DNA from 2 places in the Leclercia sp. CFBP8987 genome. Region 2 is predicted to be linked to the other one. Evidence: predicted binding sites of a transcription regulator. Region 2 holds the regulator's gene; the other holds the start of a gene.
The links. The regulator PhoB, encoded in region 2, activates phosphate uptake and scavenging genes when phosphate is short. The targets are predictions, from matches to a motif close to CTGTCATAAAACTGNCNNAT.
Positions count from the first base shown of each region.

Region 1 (9,581 bases), 170 kb from region 2:
GTTAACCGGCCAGGCGATGCAACAGGTGCAGCAACGCCTGGCGGCGATGCAGGCCGAGCTTATCGACGATGCGCCCCACCCGGTAGACGATGCGGCTGTAAGGGCGATCGCACAGGCACGCAATATTGCGTAACGACTCCCCACAGGTTAACAGGCGCAGAATGGCCCACTCCTCCCGCGTAAACCACTCCCTGCCAGAGGTGACGGGGCGATGGTTGCGGGAGAGCTTCTGCTGAAGCAGGGCGGCAGAGGACTGGCGTTCAATGAGGTTAAACGGACCGGCAGCCCGGCAAAAAAGCCGTCGGTCGACGTCATCTGCACGCACCAGCAGATGGACCGGCGTGTAGGGGGGATACAGCCTCAGCCTGCGCAGGCTGTCGAGCGTATCCATCAGGGGCTGCGTCCGGCACTCCATATCAATCACCAGCCTTGCCGAGGGCCACTGCTGGATCGTGCTTATTGCAGGCGTAAGAGTGTCAAACTGACGGCAGTGATTCAGTGGGAAGGGGCCAGCCTGTAATCCGGCGCAGAGAAAACGATCGTCAGTGACCAGCACCAGCCAGGGGGCATCTGTTTTACGGCGCTGATTGATGGACTGGCTCAGGTAAACAAGGCGGTCAAAAAAGGGCGCACTGAAGGGGGGTTGTGCAAAACCTATAGAATCACTTCCCGTGCGACGCCGTCGGTAGCGGCGTACATTGATGCGCATATCATCCCTCTGCTGTTTGAGAAGCTAAGCGCAACAATCGGATCAGGCCATTTTTTGGCAGAGCAGAAAAGCATGCGGCACCCACTTCACTATCCTGTTGTGTTCCGGCATACGGGCACCGGAACATCGCGGGTAGTGTGCGGGCAAACGGGGGGCGAAAATAGCAGGCGCGGCTTAATTATGGCTAAGGCATTTCGTAGTTATGCGGGAGGCGCTATGGCGAAAAAATAGACGTCTTCATTCAGGAACCACGGGCAACAGGATATAAGAGAAGCGATCGCGCCAAAAGGCATTGACTCACCAGACATTGACCGTATAATTCCAGGCGTTTCACCACCTCGCACTACACGCATTTCCATGCGCCCTTAGCTCAGTTGGATAGAGCAACGGCCTTCTAAGCCGTAGGTCAAAGGTTCGAATCCTTTAGGGCGTACCATTTAAGTCTGTCAGTTGTCCCCTTATCCCTTTTTATCCGTAAAAAAAAGCTGCCGTGTTCAACGGACTAACCCGCTACTCCCAGGCTGCGGTTTCGCACCGGGTATTGGCCTGAGACTTGACCCCATTCTCACAAAGATTTTTCTGTATAATAGCGCCGAACGCGCTGGCAGCCCCTGCGCGGATGTCGGGTGAATATGAAGAGGGAATGATGTCCGGTATTGCGCATTACTATGAACAGCAGCAGATTAGCAGCCCGCAGCAGGTGGCCACGCTATCGGCGCAGCCGTCGTCAGCCGGAATGACGCAGACCAGCGTACCCGCCTCTTTTCAGCAGTTAACCCATTCTGCGCAGCCGATCGTCGCCCAGCCTGCGGCAAGCTCACCGCAACCTGCCGACCGCCGTCATGCCTCGGTGACCGCCACGCCCGCCTCGTTTGAGCAACTGGGGCAGTACGCCAGCCTGCAGGGCTGGCGTGAAAATCAGCTCGCGCTGATGAACCGCTTACCTCAGTACCGCAACAGCCGCACCGGGCCCGCATGGTCGTCGGTCGGGGGTATCCGTGGGATCCGCAATAACAACCCCGGCAATCTGGAGGCCAGTTGGGCCTTCACCTGGCAGGGGCAGAATGGCACCGACGGGCGTTTTGCCACCTTTGCGTCCCCGGAACACGGCATCCGCGCCCTGGGCGTCAACCTGCTTGCTTACCAGCGGCGCGGGCTGGATACCATCAGTAAAATTATTAACCGCTGGGCGCCGCCGCAGGACAATAACAATACGACCGCGTACATTCAGAACGTCAGTCAGGCCTTGGGCGTCACCCCGACCACCCGGCTGGATGTGGCCTCGCCAGATGTCTTAACCGCGCTGAGTAAGGCCATTATTCATCAGGAGAATGGCAACGTGCCGTTTTCCGATGAGACCATCGCAAGCGGGATTGCGTCGGCGCTGGGGATGGCGGCCCTGTCGGACAGCCCGACGCCGATAGTGGGGGCGCCACTCCCGGCGCCGTTGCGCAGTACCAAAGGATAGTCTCGCCCCCTCTGGGTTGTTTTCTCATCGTTTTTTTACTTTGTTGCCCCTGTTTACACTTGATTACAGATGGATAATGAGTATAGTTCTCATTCTCTTTAGTGTTTGCGGGCGCGTAGGGACTATCCCGCATCAACAGTGAGTGCAGATCTCACACGGAACACTGAGTGTTATCGGTGGACGCTGCACTGGCCTGACGGCCTGAAACCCTAACCATAATCGCAACCATTATGCGACGCAGGCGTCCTCCTCAAATTTGATTTGCACGGTAAAGGATGTCCCTGATGACCAAGAAATTGTCCGCCCTGGCGCTGCTTGTCGCCGTCTCCCTTAGCGGCTGCGCCGCACAGCACACGGCGACAACCGCGCCCGCTGCCGATGCCCCGAAACCTGCCGCCCCCGCGCAAACCAACGTGGTAAAACGCGATCTGGCGGATGGCCTGTACGAAATGGTGCTGAGCCCGAAAGGCGATGCGCTGTACGTTGCCAGCTCAGAAGGCTTTAAGGACGTGCAGGGCGGCGTGGTCTACAAGCTCGATCCAACGACCCTGAAGACCATTGGTCGCAGTCATACCGATCTGAAAAACTTCGCCCTCGCACTCTCTGAAGACGGTCAGACCCTCTATGCCACTAACTCGCTGGACGGTGGGATCAGCGCCATCAGCACCGCTGACGGCAAGGTCAAAAAACGCCTGCTGTTTACCGAGCGCAACAAAGAGGGTTACCCGTACGGCGCGCGTCAGGTGCTGCTGCATAACGACGTGCTGTACATCGGCGGCGTCGCCGATCCGGCGGTGATCTGGGTGGTAGATGCCAACACGCTGAAGCTGAAAAAGACCATCAAAAATGCGGGCCAGTGGGTCACCGGCCTGATGTGGTCTGAGCAAACCCAGCGCATTTACGTGGCGAACGGTGGGGGTGAAATCCTGGTGCTCGACCCTAAGAGCAACCGCATCGAAAAACGCTGGAAGCCGCTCGGGGACAAACCTGCGCTGCTGCTGAACCTCGCGGAAGACAACGCGACGGGTCGCCTGTTCGTGACCGACAACTCGAAGGCCAAAACCACCCTGGTGCTGGATATCCGTACCGGCGAGCTGATCAAGCAGCTGGATGTCGGCGATTCAATGGGGGTGAAATTCAACCCGGCGCGTAACGAGCTGTACATCACCCAGCGCGAAAGCGGCAAGCTGCTGAGCCTCGATGCTAAGACCTATGCCGTGAAGCAGAGCTGGGATCTGCCGCCGAATCCGAACAGCCTGCTGCTGTCGGCGGACGGTCAGACCCTGTACGTCACCGTTAAACAGGCGTTCAACAAAGACCACTCTACCAACGGGCCGGACAGCGTTGTGCGTATCGCCCTGAAGTAATTTTTTCCCATAACAATTAAGGCCCGGAAACGGGCCATTTTGCGCGTACTTTGAACGAGTTAATCATGAACCACACCAGAAAAATGAACAAAACGCTGCTGGCCCTCGCCATTGGCGCAATCGCTCATTCCGCCGTGGCGGCCGAGAGCAAAAAAGAAGAGACCATCGTGGTGCAGTCCGCTGCCAGCGACTTTAAATCCGGCGGCGACCAACTGGTGCCGGCCTTCCTTGACGGGCAGGTGGCGAACGGCGGACGTATGGGGATGCTCGGTCAGCAAAATGCGATGGACGTGCCGTTTAACATCATCAGCTACACCTCCAAACTGGTGGAAGATCAGCAGGCGCGGACCATTGGCGACGTGGTGGCGAACGATGCGGGCGTCCAGTCCGTGCAGGGCTACGGCAACAGCGCGGAAAGCTACCGTATTCGCGGCCTGAAGTTCGACGGGGATGACATGACCTTCGGCGGCCTCTCCGGCGTGCTGCCGCGTCAGGTGGTGGACGCGCAGATGGTGGAGCGAATTGAGATCTTCAAAGGCGCTAACTCCCTGATGAACGGCGCGGCCAGCTCCGGCGTCGGCGGGATGATCAACCTTGAGCCAAAACACGCGGGCGCAACCCCGCAGGCGAAAGTGGGCGTCGATTACACCTCAGATTCGCAGATCGGTACCACTCTTGATGCCGGTCGTCGCTTCGGCGACAGCGACCAGTTTGGCGCCCGCGTCAACGTGGTGCACCGTGAAGGCGAAGCGCCGGTCGCTAACGACCGTCGTCGCACCACGCTGCTCTCCACCGGCCTCGACTATGCCGGGGAGAATTTCCGCACCTCCGTGGATATGGGGTATCAGAAGAAAACCTTCCACGGCTCCGAGACCGGGGTCAACATCTCCGGGGTGGATTTCGTCCCTGAGCCGCCGAAAAACGATCGCAACTACTCGCAGAAATGGGCCTACAGCAACATCGAAAACGAATTCGGCATGTGGCGCAGCGAGTACGACATCACCGACAGCTGGACCGCCTATACCGGTCTCGGTGCCCAGCACGCCCATGAAGAGGGGCTGTACAGCGGGGCGAAGCTGGTCGACAGGAGCGGCAAAGCCACCGCGTCCCGCCTGGATACCAACCGCATCAGCGACAGCGTAAGCGGCATGGCGGGCATCCGCGGTAACTTTGCCACCGGCTTTGTAACCCACAAGGTTAACGTCGGCTACTCGGCGATGACCAAAAACGAGAAAATTGCGTGGAAGATGTCGGCGGCGAAGGATAACCCGGTGACCAACATCTACCACAACACCGGCGTGGACGCGCCGCCGAGCACCAACTCCAACGGGGCGGGCGGTAACTACAGCGATCCGCTGACCAGCGGCCGCACCCGCACCCAGGGCTGGCTGCTGAGCGATACCCTCGGCGTGCTGGATGACAAACTGCTCTTCACCGTCGGGGCCCGTCATCAGAAGGTGGTGATCCGCGGCTATAACAAAGTGACCGGCATCGAAAACGCGGGCGACAGCTTCGACGGCGACCGCTGGATGCCGACCTATGGCGTAGTCTACAAGCCGTGGAACGAGATCTCACTGTATGCCAACCACACCGAGGCGCTGCAGCCGGGTAAAACCGCGCCTAACACCGCGATCAACTACGGCCAGAGCACCGGTATCGTCCACTCTAAGCAGAACGAAGTGGGCGTGAAGGCCGACTTTGGTCGCGTGGGCGGCTCGCTGGCGCTGTTTGAGATCAAAATGCCGTCCGCCATTCTCGACAGCCAGACCAAATATTACGGTCTGGATGCCGAGCAGCGTAACCGCGGTGTGGAGCTGAACGTCTTTGGCGAGCCGATGCTGGGCCTGCGTCTGAACGCCAGCGCCACCTGGCTGCAGGCGGAGCTGACCAAAACCAACAACGGGGTTAACCAGGGTAACGACGCCATTGGCGTCCCGTCGTTCTACGGCGTGCTCGGCGCGGAGTATGACATCAAGCCGGTCGATGGTCTGACCGCCATCGCCCGCATGAACCACTCTGGTTCGCAGTATGCGGATCTGGCCAACAGCAAAAAGCTGGACAGCTACACTACCCTGGATCTTGGCATGCGTTATCGCTTCGCGGTGAACAACGATCAGAACCAGATGACCGTTCGCGCCGGGATTGAAAACGTCACCGACGAGAACTACTGGTCAAGCGTGGACGACGGCGGCACTTACCTGTTCCAGGGTGAGCCGCGCACCTTTAAGGTCTCCGTCGGCTACGAGTTCTGAGTTCGACCCTCGTTATCGGGGCAGGGATGCCCCACCTCTCGACTGTTATAAAAATGTAATCAATTGTTCTTATAGTGTTCCCACTTTGTCATTTCTTAGCCTAAAGACAGGAAGCCATCGTGGGTAAACCTCTTAAGTCCGTATTTAAAAAAGAACATCGCGACGATGTCAGCAATCCCAGTGCTAACCCGGTATTTTCCAGCGTGGCGGAGATGTTCCTCTCCCGCCGACGTTTCCTGCAGATGGGCGCCGTTGCCGGTGCCGCTGCCTCCTTCCCCTTTTTACTCAAGCCTGAAAACGCCCTGGCCGCGGTTTCACAGCCTTCAGCCCTGAGCAAAGCGGTCTCGCTCGGCTTTACCAGCATTCCGGTCTCGACCGACGATACGGTCAGGGTGCCCGAGGGCTATATCGCGCGGCCTTTCTACCGCTGGGGCGATGCCACCGGCATCAAGGGGAATATGCCTGAATTCAAATTTGACGCCAGCAACACGGCGGACGAGCAGGCGGCGCAGGCGGGCATGCACCATGACGGCATGGCGTGGTTTAGCCTGCCGCAAGGGGAGGAGAATCCCGGTCACGGCCTGCTGGCGATGAACCACGAGTACATCGACAACGGCATGCTCTTTACCGACGGTACCGCCAGCTGGAACCTGGATAAAGCGCGCAAAGGCCAGAACGCCATGGGCGTGTCGATTATCGAAGTGAAAAAGAGCGGCAGCGACTGGGAAGTGGTGCGTCCCTCCGGCTTTGCCCGCCGCATCACGGTGACCACCCCGATGCAGCTCACCGGCCCGGCGCGTCAGCAGACGTTGATGAAAACCGCCGCCGATCCTCAGGGCGAGCGGGTGCTGGGCACCATGCAGAACTGCGCCAACGGTTACACCCCCTGGGGAACCTACCTCACCTGCGAAGAGAACTGGTCAGATATTTTCGTCAAGAAAGGCGAGCGTAACGCCCTGGAGAAGCGCTACGGCATCAGCGATAGCGATGAATCCTACCGCTGGAGCGAAGTGGACGACAGGTTCAACGTTGACAAAACCCCCAACGAGCCGAATCGCTTTGGCTGGGTGGTCGAGATCGATCCCTACAACCCGGACTCCACGCCGCGCAAGCACACCGCGCTGGGGCGCTTCAAGCATGAAGGCGCCGCCGTCACCCTGGCCGCCGATAAGCGCGTGGTCACCTATATGGGCGACGACCAGAAGTTTGAGTACATCTACAAATTTGTTTCCGACAATAAATACAATCCGGCGGATCGCGACGCCAACCTGCAGCTGCTGACCGCGGGCACGCTCTACGTCGCCCGATTCAACGACGACGGCTCCGGCGAGTGGCTGCCACTGGTGTTTGGCCAGAACGGCCTGGATAAGAGCAAAGGCTTCGAAAGCCAGGGCGATCTGCTGGTTAAAACCCGTCTGGCGGCCGACGCCGTGGGGGCGACGAAGATGGATCGTCCGGAATGGATTGCGGTCGATCCCCATAACAGCGGCAGCGTTTACTGCACCCTGACCAACAACAGCGATCGCGGCAAAGAGGGCAAAGCGCCGGTGGATGCGGCCAACCCGCGAGCAAACAACGCGTTCGGCCACATTATGCACTGGCACGAAGAGGGCGGCGATCCTGCGGCGTTACGCTTCAAATGGGACATCCTGGTGCTGGCCGGGCGCACGGACACCGTTGATGAAAAGGCGAAGGGCAGCATGAAGGGTGCCGAATTTGGCAGCCCGGACGGCCTGTCGTTTGACCATCAGGGCGTGCTCTGGATCCAGACCGACGTCTCCTCCAGCACCATTAACAAGAAAGCGTATGAGGGGATGGGCAATAACCAGATGGTGGCGACCATTCCGGGCACCAACGAGTATCGCCGCTTCCTGACGGGCCCGCGCGGCTGCGAAATCACGGGCATTGCCTTCACCCCGGACAACCGCACGCTGTTTATTAATATTCAGCATCCGGGGGAGGGCGGGGACGACATTACCGACCCGGCTAACCCGCGCGCCGTTTCTAACTGGCCGGACAACAATCCGCAAGGGCGTCCCCGCGCCTCGACGGTGGTCATCACCAGAGCGGACGGCGGCATTATCGGTTCGTGATCGCCTCTCGCCGGGCAGCAACCGTTGCCCGGCGTTTAACTTGCTCCCGTCTGCCTGAAGTGTTAAAAGGTGCCCCTTCCATAAAAAGAGACAGGGGTCAGACGTGAAAAACGCGTCATCCGCTTCAGGCAATGGTGTTGCTGAAGCCTCGTCGGAACAGACACCGACGCTGCATCGTGGTTTACAGAACCGACATATTCAACTTATCGCCCTCGGTGGCGCCATCGGCACCGGGCTGTTTCTCGGCATCGGTCCCGCTATTCAGATGGCCGGCCCGGCCGTGCTGCTGGGTTATGCCATCGCGGGCATTATCGCTTTTCTGATCATGCGCCAGCTCGGCGAGATGGTGGTGGAAGAGCCGGTGTCCGGCTCCTTCGCCCACTTTGCCTATAAATACTGGGGCCCGTTTGCCGGCTTCCTCTCCGGCTGGAACTACTGGGTGATGTTCGTGCTGGTGGGCATGGCAGAGCTGACCGCCGCAGGCATCTATATGCAGTACTGGCTCCCGGACGTGCCGACCTGGATCTGGGCGGCGGTGTTCTTCATCATCATTAACGCCGTTAACCTGGTGAACGTGCGCCTGTACGGTGAGACCGAGTTCTGGTTCGCCTTAATCAAGGTGCTGGCGATCATCGGCATGATCGGCTTTGGCCTGTGGCTGCTCTTCTCCGGACACGGCGGCGAGCGGGCAACCATCGACAACCTCTGGCAGCACGGCGGCTTCCTCGCCACCGGCTGGAAAGGGCTGGTGCTGTCGCTGGCGGTGATTATGTTTTCCTTTGGCGGGCTGGAGCTGATCGGCATTACCGCCGCCGAAGCGCAGGATCCGCATAAAAGTATCCCGAAAGCGGTCAACCAGGTGGTGTACCGTATTCTGCTGTTCTATATCGGTTCGCTGGTGGTGTTACTGGCGCTCTACCCGTGGGTGGAAGTGAAGTCCGACAGCAGCCCGTTTGTGATGATTTTCCACGATCTGAACAGCAACGTGGTGGCTTCGGCGCTCAACTTTGTGATTCTGGTGGCCTCGCTGTCGGTTTACAACAGCGGCGTCTACTCCAACAGCCGGATGCTGTTTGGCCTCTCGGTGCAGGGCAACGCGCCGAAGTTTTTAACCCGCGTCAGCCGTCGCGGCGTGCCGGTGAACTCCCTGCTGCTCTCCGGGGGCATTACCTCCCTGGTGGTGCTGGTCAACTACCTGCTGCCGCACGAAGCCTTTGGCCTGCTGATGGCGCTGGTGGTCGCGACATTGCTGCTGAACTGGATCATGATCTGCCTGGCGCACCTGCGTTTCCGTGCGGCGATGCGTCGCAAAGGGCGTGAGACCCAGTTCAAAGCGCTGCTCTACCCGGCGGGGAACTACATCTGTATCGCCTTCCTGGCGATGATCCTGGTGCTGATGTGCACCATGGACGGCATGCGCACCTCGGCCATTCTGTTGCCGGTGTGGATTGTGTTCCTGTTTGCGGCGTTCAAACTGTCACGGCGGAAGGCGAGTTAATCCTGAAAATGGCCTGCGATTGCAGGCCATTTTGTTAAAAATGAAACGCCACCCGCTTACCGGTCGGCAGGGTGACATCGATACTCACTTCGCCCCCCAGAGCAGTAACATAGCGTTTAAGCGTTGAAAGGCGGGGGTCATTATCAGGCTGTTCGATCTTTGCAACGGTAGGCTGTTTAACCCCCATCGCGGCG
Region 1 covers NZ_CM188255.1:1,164,056-1,173,636, forward strand. Annotated here, with positions in the region: gene SOM40_RS05430 (DNA-binding response regulator) at 2-709, opposite strand; tRNA gene SOM40_RS05435 (tRNA-Arg) at 1,069-1,145, shown strand; gene SOM40_RS05440 (hypothetical protein) at 1,353-2,177, shown strand; gene SOM40_RS05445 (YncE family protein) at 2,462-3,544, shown strand; gene SOM40_RS05450 (TonB-dependent receptor) at 3,610-5,796, shown strand; gene SOM40_RS05455 (PhoX family protein) at 5,916-7,889, shown strand; gene pheP (phenylalanine transporter) at 7,993-9,387, shown strand; gene SOM40_RS05465 (helix-turn-helix domain-containing protein) at 9,422-9,581, opposite strand, start outside.
Region 1: SOM40_RS05455 (PhoX family protein) is a predicted target of PhoB. The motif match lies at 5,839-5,858, and genes of this name have one in related genera.

Region 2 (9,581 bases):
CCGTTAACCGTGTCGATCCACATCATGGTCTGGCTGAAGCGGCTAAAGGCACGCGGCAGCAACGAGTGCAGAACTTCATCTTTCAGCGAATCTTTTTCGGTTTTTTTCAGCTTACGGCCCTGTTCGGCTTCAAGCTTGAAAATTTTGGCTTCCAGCGCCTGTTTCACCACCGGCGTCGGCAGGATCTTCTCTTCCTTACGCGCACAGATGATGATTTGACCATTGGTGGTGTGGGTCAGCGCATCGCTTTGTGATCCCATAGGCGGAACCCATCCGGTTTTCGCCATGTCCTGGCTGCCACACGGGGTAAATGCGTAAAGGTCTAACTGTTTTTCCATCTCGTCGGCGCGCAGCTCGATGTCGCGGCTGAGACGGTAAACCATCAAATTTTTGAACCACAGCATGATAATTTCCACGGTCTTGTCGTTTAATTCAGCGGGCATGATAGCGAATTGTCGCATCGCTTGCATTGCTAATCGGGTAGCAGGCTTCTACTCTGTTGATAATCAAAAAAATGAGGAACGTCCTGTGCGAATTGGTATAGATCTCGGCGGCACCAAAACAGAAGTCATTGCCCTGGGCGAGCAGGGGGAACAGCTGTTCCGCCATCGCCTGCCGACCCCGCGTGACGACTATCAGCAGACCATCGAAACCATCGCCAGTCTGGTGGAGATGGCCGAAAAGGCCACCGGCCAGACGGGCACGGTGGGCATGGGCATTCCAGGTTCGATTTCGCCCTATACCGGGGTGGTGAAAAATGCTAACTCCACCTGGCTTAACGGCCAGCCCTTCGACCGCGATTTAAGCCAGCGGCTGAACCGTGAGGTGCGCCTCGCGAACGACGCCAACTGCCTCGCGGTGTCGGAAGCCATTGATGGTGCAGCGGCGGGCGCGCAGACGGTATTTGCGGTGATCATCGGCACCGGCTGCGGAGCAGGGGTGGCCTTTGGCGGCCGCGCCCATAGCGGCGGCAACGGCACCGCAGGGGAGTGGGGGCACAACCCGCTGCCGTGGATGGATGAGGATGAGTTGAAGTACCGCGCTGAAGTGCCGTGCTACTGCGGCAAACAGGGCTGTATCGAAACCTTTATCTCCGGCACCGGCTTCGCCACCGATTACCGCCGTCTGAGCGGGCATCCGCTGAAAGGCAACGAGATCATGCGCCTGGTGGAAGAGCAGGATGCCGTCGCGGAGCTGGCCTTTAGCCGCTACGAAATGCGGCTGGCCAAATCGCTAGCGCACGTGGTGAATATCCTTGACCCGGATGTCATTGTGCTGGGTGGCGGAATGAGCAACGTGGATCGTCTGTATACCACCGTTCCGCAGCTGGTGAAGCAGTGGGTGTTTGGCGGTGAATTCGAAACCCCTATCCGCAAAGCGGTGCACGGCGACTCCAGCGGCGTACGCGGCGCGGCCTGGTTGTGGCCAGAATAAAAGCAAAACGGCAACGTACGTTGCCGTTTTTAGTGTTTGTTCCCTCTCCCCTGTGGGGAGAGGGTCAGGGTGAGGGGTAAAGACCGCACCGTTAATCCACCGCAAATACCTTATCCAGCCTGCTGTACCCCAGCCCGTTAATCTTCTTCACTTTGATCTGCACCGGAATGCGCTCTTTCATCGCCTCGACGTGGCTGATGACGCCAATGGTTTTGCCGCTGGCATTCAGCGCGTCCAGCGCATCCAGGGCGGTATCCAGCGTTTCGCTGTCGAGGGTGCCAAAGCCCTCATCGAGGAACAGCGAGTCAATCTGCGTTTTATGGCTCACCAGGTCGGAGAGCGCCAGCGCCAGCGCCAGACTCACGAGGAAGCTCTCCCCGCCGGAGAGAGTACGGGTATCGCGCACGGCATCCGCCTGCCAGGTATCCATCACCTCCAGCTCCAGCGCGTCGCTGGCCTTGCGTTGCAGCAGGTAGCGACCATGCAGGCGGGTCAGTTGCTGGTTGGCGAGCCACACCAGGTTGTCGAGGGTTAAGCCCTGGGCAAACTTACGGAAGCGATCGCCCTCTTTAGAACCGATCAGCGCGTTGAGATACCCCCAGTCATCCGCCAGCCGGGCTGCGGCCTCAATCTCCTGCATCAGCGCCTGCTGGTGCAGGCGGTTATCGCTGTCCTGCTTGAGCTGCTGGCGGATCTCCCCCTGGCGGGTGGTGTTTTCGCGAAGCCGGAGCGCGAGCTGCTGTAGCTGCTCCTGAAGAACCGGGGCTTCTGAGGTCACTCCTTCGGGGCGGTGTTCCAGATGCTCGTTCAGCCGCTGACCGGCCTGCTGGAGCAGCGCCGTCGCCTGCTGGATCTGGTTCTCCAGGGTCTGCTTCTGTTGCTCCAGGCGGTGGAGGGTATCGTCATCCAGCAGGGCGGCGAGAAACGCCTCGCGATCGGCAAAGACGCTGGCAGCCAGCGCGGCAGCAAACTGCGCTTCGGCATGCTGCAGGCGTTCGCTCTCCAGTTTGCGCTGCTGTTGCAGGGTGGCAAGCTGGCTGTGCAGCGACACACACTCGGTATGGATCTCGCGCCAGTTTTCCGGGATAACGCTTTCTGCTTCAGTCGATTCCGTGGCCGGAAGGGTCTCCAGCAGCGGTGTCAGGGCAGTGATGCGGTCCCGCAGGGCGTTATGCTGAGACTGCTGTGCCTGCCAGCGCTGCGACGCTTGTTCACGTTCCGCGAGCCAGGCCTGCTCTGCGCCGTCTTCGGGCATCGCCAGCGACAACGCCTGAAGAGATTGTTCCATCGCGGTGCGGGCTGCCGCCAGCTGCTGGAGATAGCTTTGTTGCAGGGCTTCCTCTTCGTGGAGCTGACTTTGCAGCGTCAGGCGCTGGCTAAGCTGGTATAGCTGCTGTTCGTACTGCTCCTGCTGATCCAGCCAGGGGGCGATATCATCCTGAATATTCAGGTTCACCCTCAGGGAGGCGCAAACCTGCTGCCACTCTTCAGTGAGCGCCTGCGCGTCCCGGACCAGCGTCTGCGCCTCGTCTGTTTCTCGCTGCATCTGGGTGGTGAGGGCATTCACCTGGCCCAGCACCAGCAGGCCCTCCTCTTTAAGGGTGGCGACCTCTTTCTCCATCGCCTCCCGGCGAAGCTGGTTTTCCGTGAGCGCTAACGCCTGGTACTGCGCAATGGCAGGGTGCTCGGTGGACCCGCAAAGCAGGCAGGGTTTGCCGGCCTCCAGTTCCGCCCGGTAGCTCTCCAGCTTTTTGATCTTCTCTTCCTGCTCGCATAAGGCCTTTAGATCGAGATAGTGCTGGTTTTTCTCTTTGTACTGCTGGCGGCGCAGCGTCAGCGTTTCATTGAGTTTTGCCAGATCGCCCTGCGCCTTTTGCACGCTCTCATTATTCTGACTGAGCCGCTTTTGCAGGGGCTGATAGCGGGCGTGGAGAGTGGTCAGACGCTGGCGCGCCGCGCGGGCCTGAGTTTGCTGCGCCATTTCGGCGGCAGCTTGTTCTGCCGTAAGCGTCAGGGTGTTTTCCGGCAGGCCCGCCAGCTTCTGGCGTAATTCCGCGATACGCCGGGTCAACGTCGCGAGCTGCGTTTTATCCCGGTTTAGCTGGGTGAAGTGCGCCCGCCAGCCCGCCATCTCCTGACCCCAGTGGCGGAAGCGGTCGTGGTCGGCCAGCCATTGCGTCAGGGTGGTGAATTCGGTCTGCAATTGATCCTGTACGCGCAGCGCTCCGTTGCGGATCCGCGCGCGCAGCGCCTCGCTGGACTGTAAGCGAGTATTCACATCCAGCATCTGCTGTTCCGTTTGCGCCAGGCGGGCGATCTGCTCCTGCTGCCGATCCCACTGCGGGCGCAGCAGGGCGGCGGGCTGAGCCAGATGCAGCTTTTCCAGCTCGGGAGTGGCGTCGGTCAGGGCCTGCTGCGCCTGCTGCCGGGCGGCCATCGATCGCTGCTGCTCGCGCAGCAGCTCATCGTGGCGGGTCAGCCAGTTAAACGCTTTCTGCTGGGCCTGCTGTTGGGCCAGCAGCTGTTGTTCTTCGTCAGTATGTACCTGCAAACCTTGCTGGAGCTGCTGCTGTTGCTCGTCGCTGAGTAACACCACCCCGGCGGCCTGGGCTTCACGCCTCTCCAGCTCGCTGCGCGCCGCTTTATGTTTTTCAAATACCATCGCCGAGATCTGGCCGTAAATTTCGGTCCCGGTTAGCTCCTCCAGCAGTTCGGCGCGCTCTTTCGGCCGGGCGTTGAGGAAGGCGGCAAATTGCCCCTGGGAGAGCAGCATCGAGCGGGTAAAGCGGTCATAGTCCAGCCCGGTCAGCGAGGCGACAAGCTCCAGTTTATCCTTCACTTTATCCGCGAGGATTTTGCCGTCTTCACACTGGGCCAGTTCCACGCGCGGCACCTGCAGGTTGCCGTCCGGCTGATTGCGCGCCCGGTTCTGGCTCCAGAAGGCGCGGTAGGCGACGCCTTTCACCTCAAACTCCACCTCCGCCAGACACTCAGCGGTGTCGCGGGTCATCAGATCGTTCTGCGATTGCGAGACGGTGTTGAGGCGTGGCGTCTCGTGGTACAGCGCCAGGCAGATGGCATCCAGCAGGGTGGTTTTCCCGGCGCCGGTGGGGCCGGTGATGGCAAACAGGCCGTTGCTAAGAAAAGGCTCGGCGGTAAAGTCGATTTTCCATTCGCCCTTGAGCGAGTTGAGGTTTTTCAGACGCAGGCTGAGAATTTTCATGCGTTATCCTCCTCGTTATCGAGAGCGTGCAGGGCATGGCTGAACAGCTCGTTTAACCGGGCCCGCCGGGCGTCATCGAGGGTCTCCTGCGCCAGGCGGCGCTCAAACACCTCCTCCACCCGCAGCTCGCTGAGGGTTTCACGCAGGCTGTTGGCGAGGAGCTTCTCACGCAGCTCGCGACTGCGCCGCACCAGCAGCACCTCTACCGGCAGATCTTCCGTCAGGTGCTGAATCTTACGCTGCATGTCGTGCAGGTACTCTTCGGTGGCAATTTCGATATCCAGCCAGACGGGAGGCGTCTGCGCCACGCCGCGCCACTGCTCAAGCTGGGCGGCGATGGCCGCCAGATCGCCCTTCAGCACCGCCAGCGGTTGGGTGATGGGCACCTCCAGGGCGTCGACGGCGCTGAGCTTACCCTGGTCAAAACTCACCAGATGCACGCTTTTGCTTTTGCCGGTTTCATCAAAGCTGAGGGGGATAGGGGAGCCGCAGTAGCGAATGTGATCGCAGCCGCCAATCTTCTGGGCGCGGTGAATATGGCCCAGCGCAATATAGTCCGCCGCCGGGAAATGCTGTGCCGGGAAGGCGTCCAGCGTCCCGATGTAGATGTCACGTACCGCGTCACTTTTACTGGCCCCGACGGTGGTGAGATGCCCGGTGGCGATAATCGGCAGGACGCTGTCGCCGCGAAGCTGGCAGGCGGCGGTATATTGATCGGCATAATAGTGGGTGATGGCCTCTAACAGCTGCTGCTGTTTCTCGATCCCCGAGAGGCCTGCCTGGCTTTTCATCACGTCGCGAGGGCGCAAGAACGGGATCGGGCACAGCACCGCCCCGGGCGTCCCGTCGCGTTTGCGCAGGATCTGCGGCCCGTGACCGGCGCTGGCGACCACGGTGGTATTAAGAAAGGCCAGAATTTCACGGGATTCATTCAGCGTGGCCACGGAATCATGATTGCCCGCAACAATCACCAGATGACAGCCGGTCTTCTGCAGGTTGACCACGAAACGGTTATACAGCTCTCGCGCATAGCTTGGCGGCGATCCGGTGTCGAAGATGTCCCCGGCCACGAGGATGGCGTCCACCTGGTGGGATTCTGCCATCTCAAGCAGCCAGGTGAGGAAGGCTTCATGTTCGGCGGCGCGGCTTTTACTGTAAAAGTTTTGTCCCAGATGCCAGTCCGAGGTGTGAAGTATGCGCATAACAGATCCGTGGCAAAAAAAAGTAAGCGGGATTATAAACATTCAGGGGAAGGAAGATAACCGCTACAATCAGGGCAGCCAGAAAACAACGGCTTGCCTTTATTGGTGGGCAGGTTTTTCATAAATCTGTCATAAATCTGACGCATAATGACGCCGTATTACAAACATGTAACCTAAATAAGACAGGGCTAAGTATGGCGAGACGTATTCTGGTCGTAGAAGATGAAGCACCCATTCGTGAAATGGTCTGCTTTGTGCTCGAACAAAATGGCTTTCAACCGGTAGAAGCCGAAGATTACGACAGCGCGGTGAATCAGCTCAACGAACCCTGGCCCGATCTGATCCTGCTCGACTGGATGTTGCCCGGCGGCTCAGGTCTGCAATTCATCAAACATATCAAACGTGAAGCCTTAACCCGCGATATCCCGGTGATGATGTTGACCGCGCGCGGCGAAGAGGAAGATCGTGTTCGCGGCCTTGAGACCGGCGCGGATGACTACATCACCAAACCTTTCTCTCCGAAAGAGCTGGTGGCGCGTATCAAGGCCGTGATGCGTCGTATTTCACCGATGGCGGTGGAAGAGGTGATTGAGATGCAGGGCCTGAGCCTGGACCCCACCTCGCACCGCGTCATGACTGGTGAAAATCCCCTCGATATGGGGCCTACCGAATTCAAACTGCTGCACTTCTTCATGACTCATCCGGAGCGCGTCTACAGCCGCGAGCAGTTGCTCAATAATGTCTGGGGCACTAACGTGTACGTTGAAGACCGGACGGTGGATGTACATATTCGTCGTCTGCGTAAGGCCCTGGAAACCAGCGGTCACGATCGCATGGTACAGACCGTCCGCGGCACGGGTTATCGTTTCTCAACCCGTTTCTGAACAATGACAGGAGTGTGACGCGTGCTGGAACGTCTGTCATGGAAAAGGCTCTGCTTTGAACTGATTCTTTGCTGTATCCCGGCCCTGATCCTCGGGGCCATTTTCGGTTATCTACCCTGGTTTTTGCTGGCGGCAGTCACGGGACTGCTGGTCTGGCACTTCTGGAATCTGCTCCGCCTGTCATGGTGGCTGTGGGTGGACAGAAGCATGACCCCTCCGCCGGGAAGCGGCAGTTGGGAACCGCTGCTGTATGGCCTGCACCAGATGCAGATGCGTAATAAAAAACGCCGACGCGAGCTGGGCAGCCTGATCAAACGCTTTCGCAGCGGTGCGGAATCCCTGCCGGATGCGGTGGTGCTCACCACCGAAGAGGGGGCGATGTTCTGGTGTAACGGACTGGCGCAACAGCTGCTGGGCCTGCGCTGGCCGGACGATAATGGACAGAACATCCTCAACCTGCTGCGTTATCCTGAGTTTGCGCAGTACCTGAAAAAACGCGATTTCACCCGCCCGCACAATCTGGTGCTGAACACCGGTCGCCATCTGGAGATCCGCGTGATGCCCTACAGCGACAAACAGTGGCTGATGGTGGCGCGCGATGTGACCCAGATGCACCAGCTGGAAGGGGCGCGGCGCAACTTCTTCGCCAACGTCAGCCATGAATTACGCACGCCGCTGACGGTGTTGCAGGGCTATCTGGAGATGATGCAGGAGCAGACCCTGGAGGGCGCGCCGCGGGAAAAAGCGTTGCAGACCATGCGCGAGCAGACGCAACGGATGGAAGGGCTGGTGAAACAGCTCCTGACCCTCTCCCGTATTGAGGCCGCGCCAACCTTAGCGCTCAACGAAACCATCGATGTGCCGATGATGCTGCGGATGTTAGAGCGTGAGGCGCAAACCTTAAGCCAGCAGCAGCACCAGATCACCTTCGAAGTGGATACCAGTCTGAAAGTGCGCGGCAGTAACGATGAGCTGCGCAGCGCCATCTCCAACCTGGTCTATAACGCGGTGAATCATACCCCGGCGGGGACCCATATCACCGTGCGCTGGCAGCATGCGCCCACGGGGGCGGAGTTCAGCGTCGAGGATGATGGCCCGGGTATCGGCCCGGAGCATATTCCCCGTCTTACCGAGCGTTTTTATCGGGTGGATAAAGCGCGTTCCCGCCAGACCGGCGGCAGTGGTCTGGGGCTGGCTATCGTCAAGCACGCCATTAATCACCACGACAGCCGTCTCGATATCGTCAGTACGCCGGGCAAAAGTACGCGTTTCAGCTTCGTGATCCCGGAACGTTTGATTGCCAGTAACAGCGCCTGACAGCCAACCTGTAATCAGATATTGCCATAGGCCAGCATATGCTGGCCTGTTTGCTTTGCAGTCAACCGAAGCGCGGATAAATTTTATACGCCTGTTGCTTTTTTGTTCGCATGATTAGCCATGGGTTTTTCTTATAATTGGTGTAATGTTTCAGGTCTGACTTTCAGGCTGGTATATTGTTCTGGTTTTGCGATCCCATATTGCCTTTAAACGTTATAAGCGTTTAAATTGCCCTCCTGATATTGTCGGACAGACTGTATTTGCGTGGTAAATCGAAAAAATATTCCTGACCACGGCAGCAGGAGAGCATTTCCCGCTGAAATTGCACATTTTTTCCGCTGTTTTGTTCCGCAAGGGATAGCGAAAAATTCAACATTTTCAACACCACATCCACAGGCAGTAAGGTTTTATGACCCATCAATTGAAATCGCGTGACATCATCGCACTGGGCTTTATGACATTTGCGCTGTTCGTTGGCGCAGGCAACATCATCTTCCCGCCTATGGTTGGCCTGCAGGCGGGTGAACACGTCTGGACCGCGGCGCTTGGCTTTCTGATCACCGCTGTGGGCCTGCCGGTTCTGACCGTCGTGGCGCTGGCGAAAGTTGGCGGCGGTGTCGATAGCCTCAGCGCGCCGATTGGTAAAGTGGCCGGGGTGATGCTGGCCGTCGTCTGCTATCTGGCGATCGGTCCACTGTTTGCGACCCCTCGCACCGCGACCGTCTCCTTCGAAGTGGGGATTGCCCCGCTGACCGGTGATGGCCCGCTGCCGCTGTTTATCTACAGCCTGGTCTACTTTGCTATCGTGATCCTGGTGTCGCTCTACCCGGGTAAACTGCTGGATACCGTGGGCAACTTCCTCGCCCCGCTGAAGATTCTGGCGCTGGTAGTGCTTGCGGTCGCGGCGATTGTCTGGCCGGCTGGCCCGCTGAGCTCGGCTACCGAAGCCTATCAAAACGCGGCCTTCTCTAACGGCTTTGTGAACGGCTACCTGACCATGGATACGCTGGGCGCGATGGCGTTCGGGATCGTGATCGTTAACGCCGCGCGTTCCCGTGGCGTGACCGAAGCGCGTCTGCTGACCCGTTACACCGTCTGGGCTGGCCTGATGGCGGGTGCGGGCCTGGCACTGCTCTATCTGGCGCTGTTCCGTCTGGGTTCCGACAGCAGCGTGCTGGTTGACCAGGGCGCGAACGGTGCAGCTATTTTACATGCCTATGTGCAGCACACCTTCGGCGGCGCGGGCAGCATGATGCTGGCTATCCTGATCTTCCTGGCCTGTCTGGTGACTGCGGTTGGCCTGACCTGTGCCTGTGCAGAGTTCTTTGCTCAGTACGTTCCGCTCTCCTATCGTACGCTGGTGTTTATCCTCGGCGGCTTCTCGATGGCGGTGTCGAACCTGGGTCTGAGCCACCTGATTCAGGTCTCTATTCCGGTGCTGACCACCATTTACCCGCCGTGCATCGTGCTGGTTGTGCTGAGCTTCACCCGTGGCTGGTGGAATAATTCCACACGAATTAT
Region 2 covers NZ_CM188255.1:995,584-1,005,164, forward strand. Annotated here, with positions in the region: gene rdgC (recombination-associated protein RdgC) at 1-404, opposite strand, end outside; gene mak (fructokinase) at 529-1,434, shown strand; gene sbcC (exonuclease subunit SbcC) at 1,526-4,657, opposite strand; gene sbcD (exonuclease subunit SbcD) at 4,654-5,859, opposite strand; gene phoB (phosphate response regulator transcription factor PhoB) at 6,054-6,743, shown strand; gene phoR (phosphate regulon sensor histidine kinase PhoR) at 6,765-8,060, shown strand; gene brnQ (branched-chain amino acid transporter carrier protein BrnQ) at 8,470-9,581, shown strand, end outside.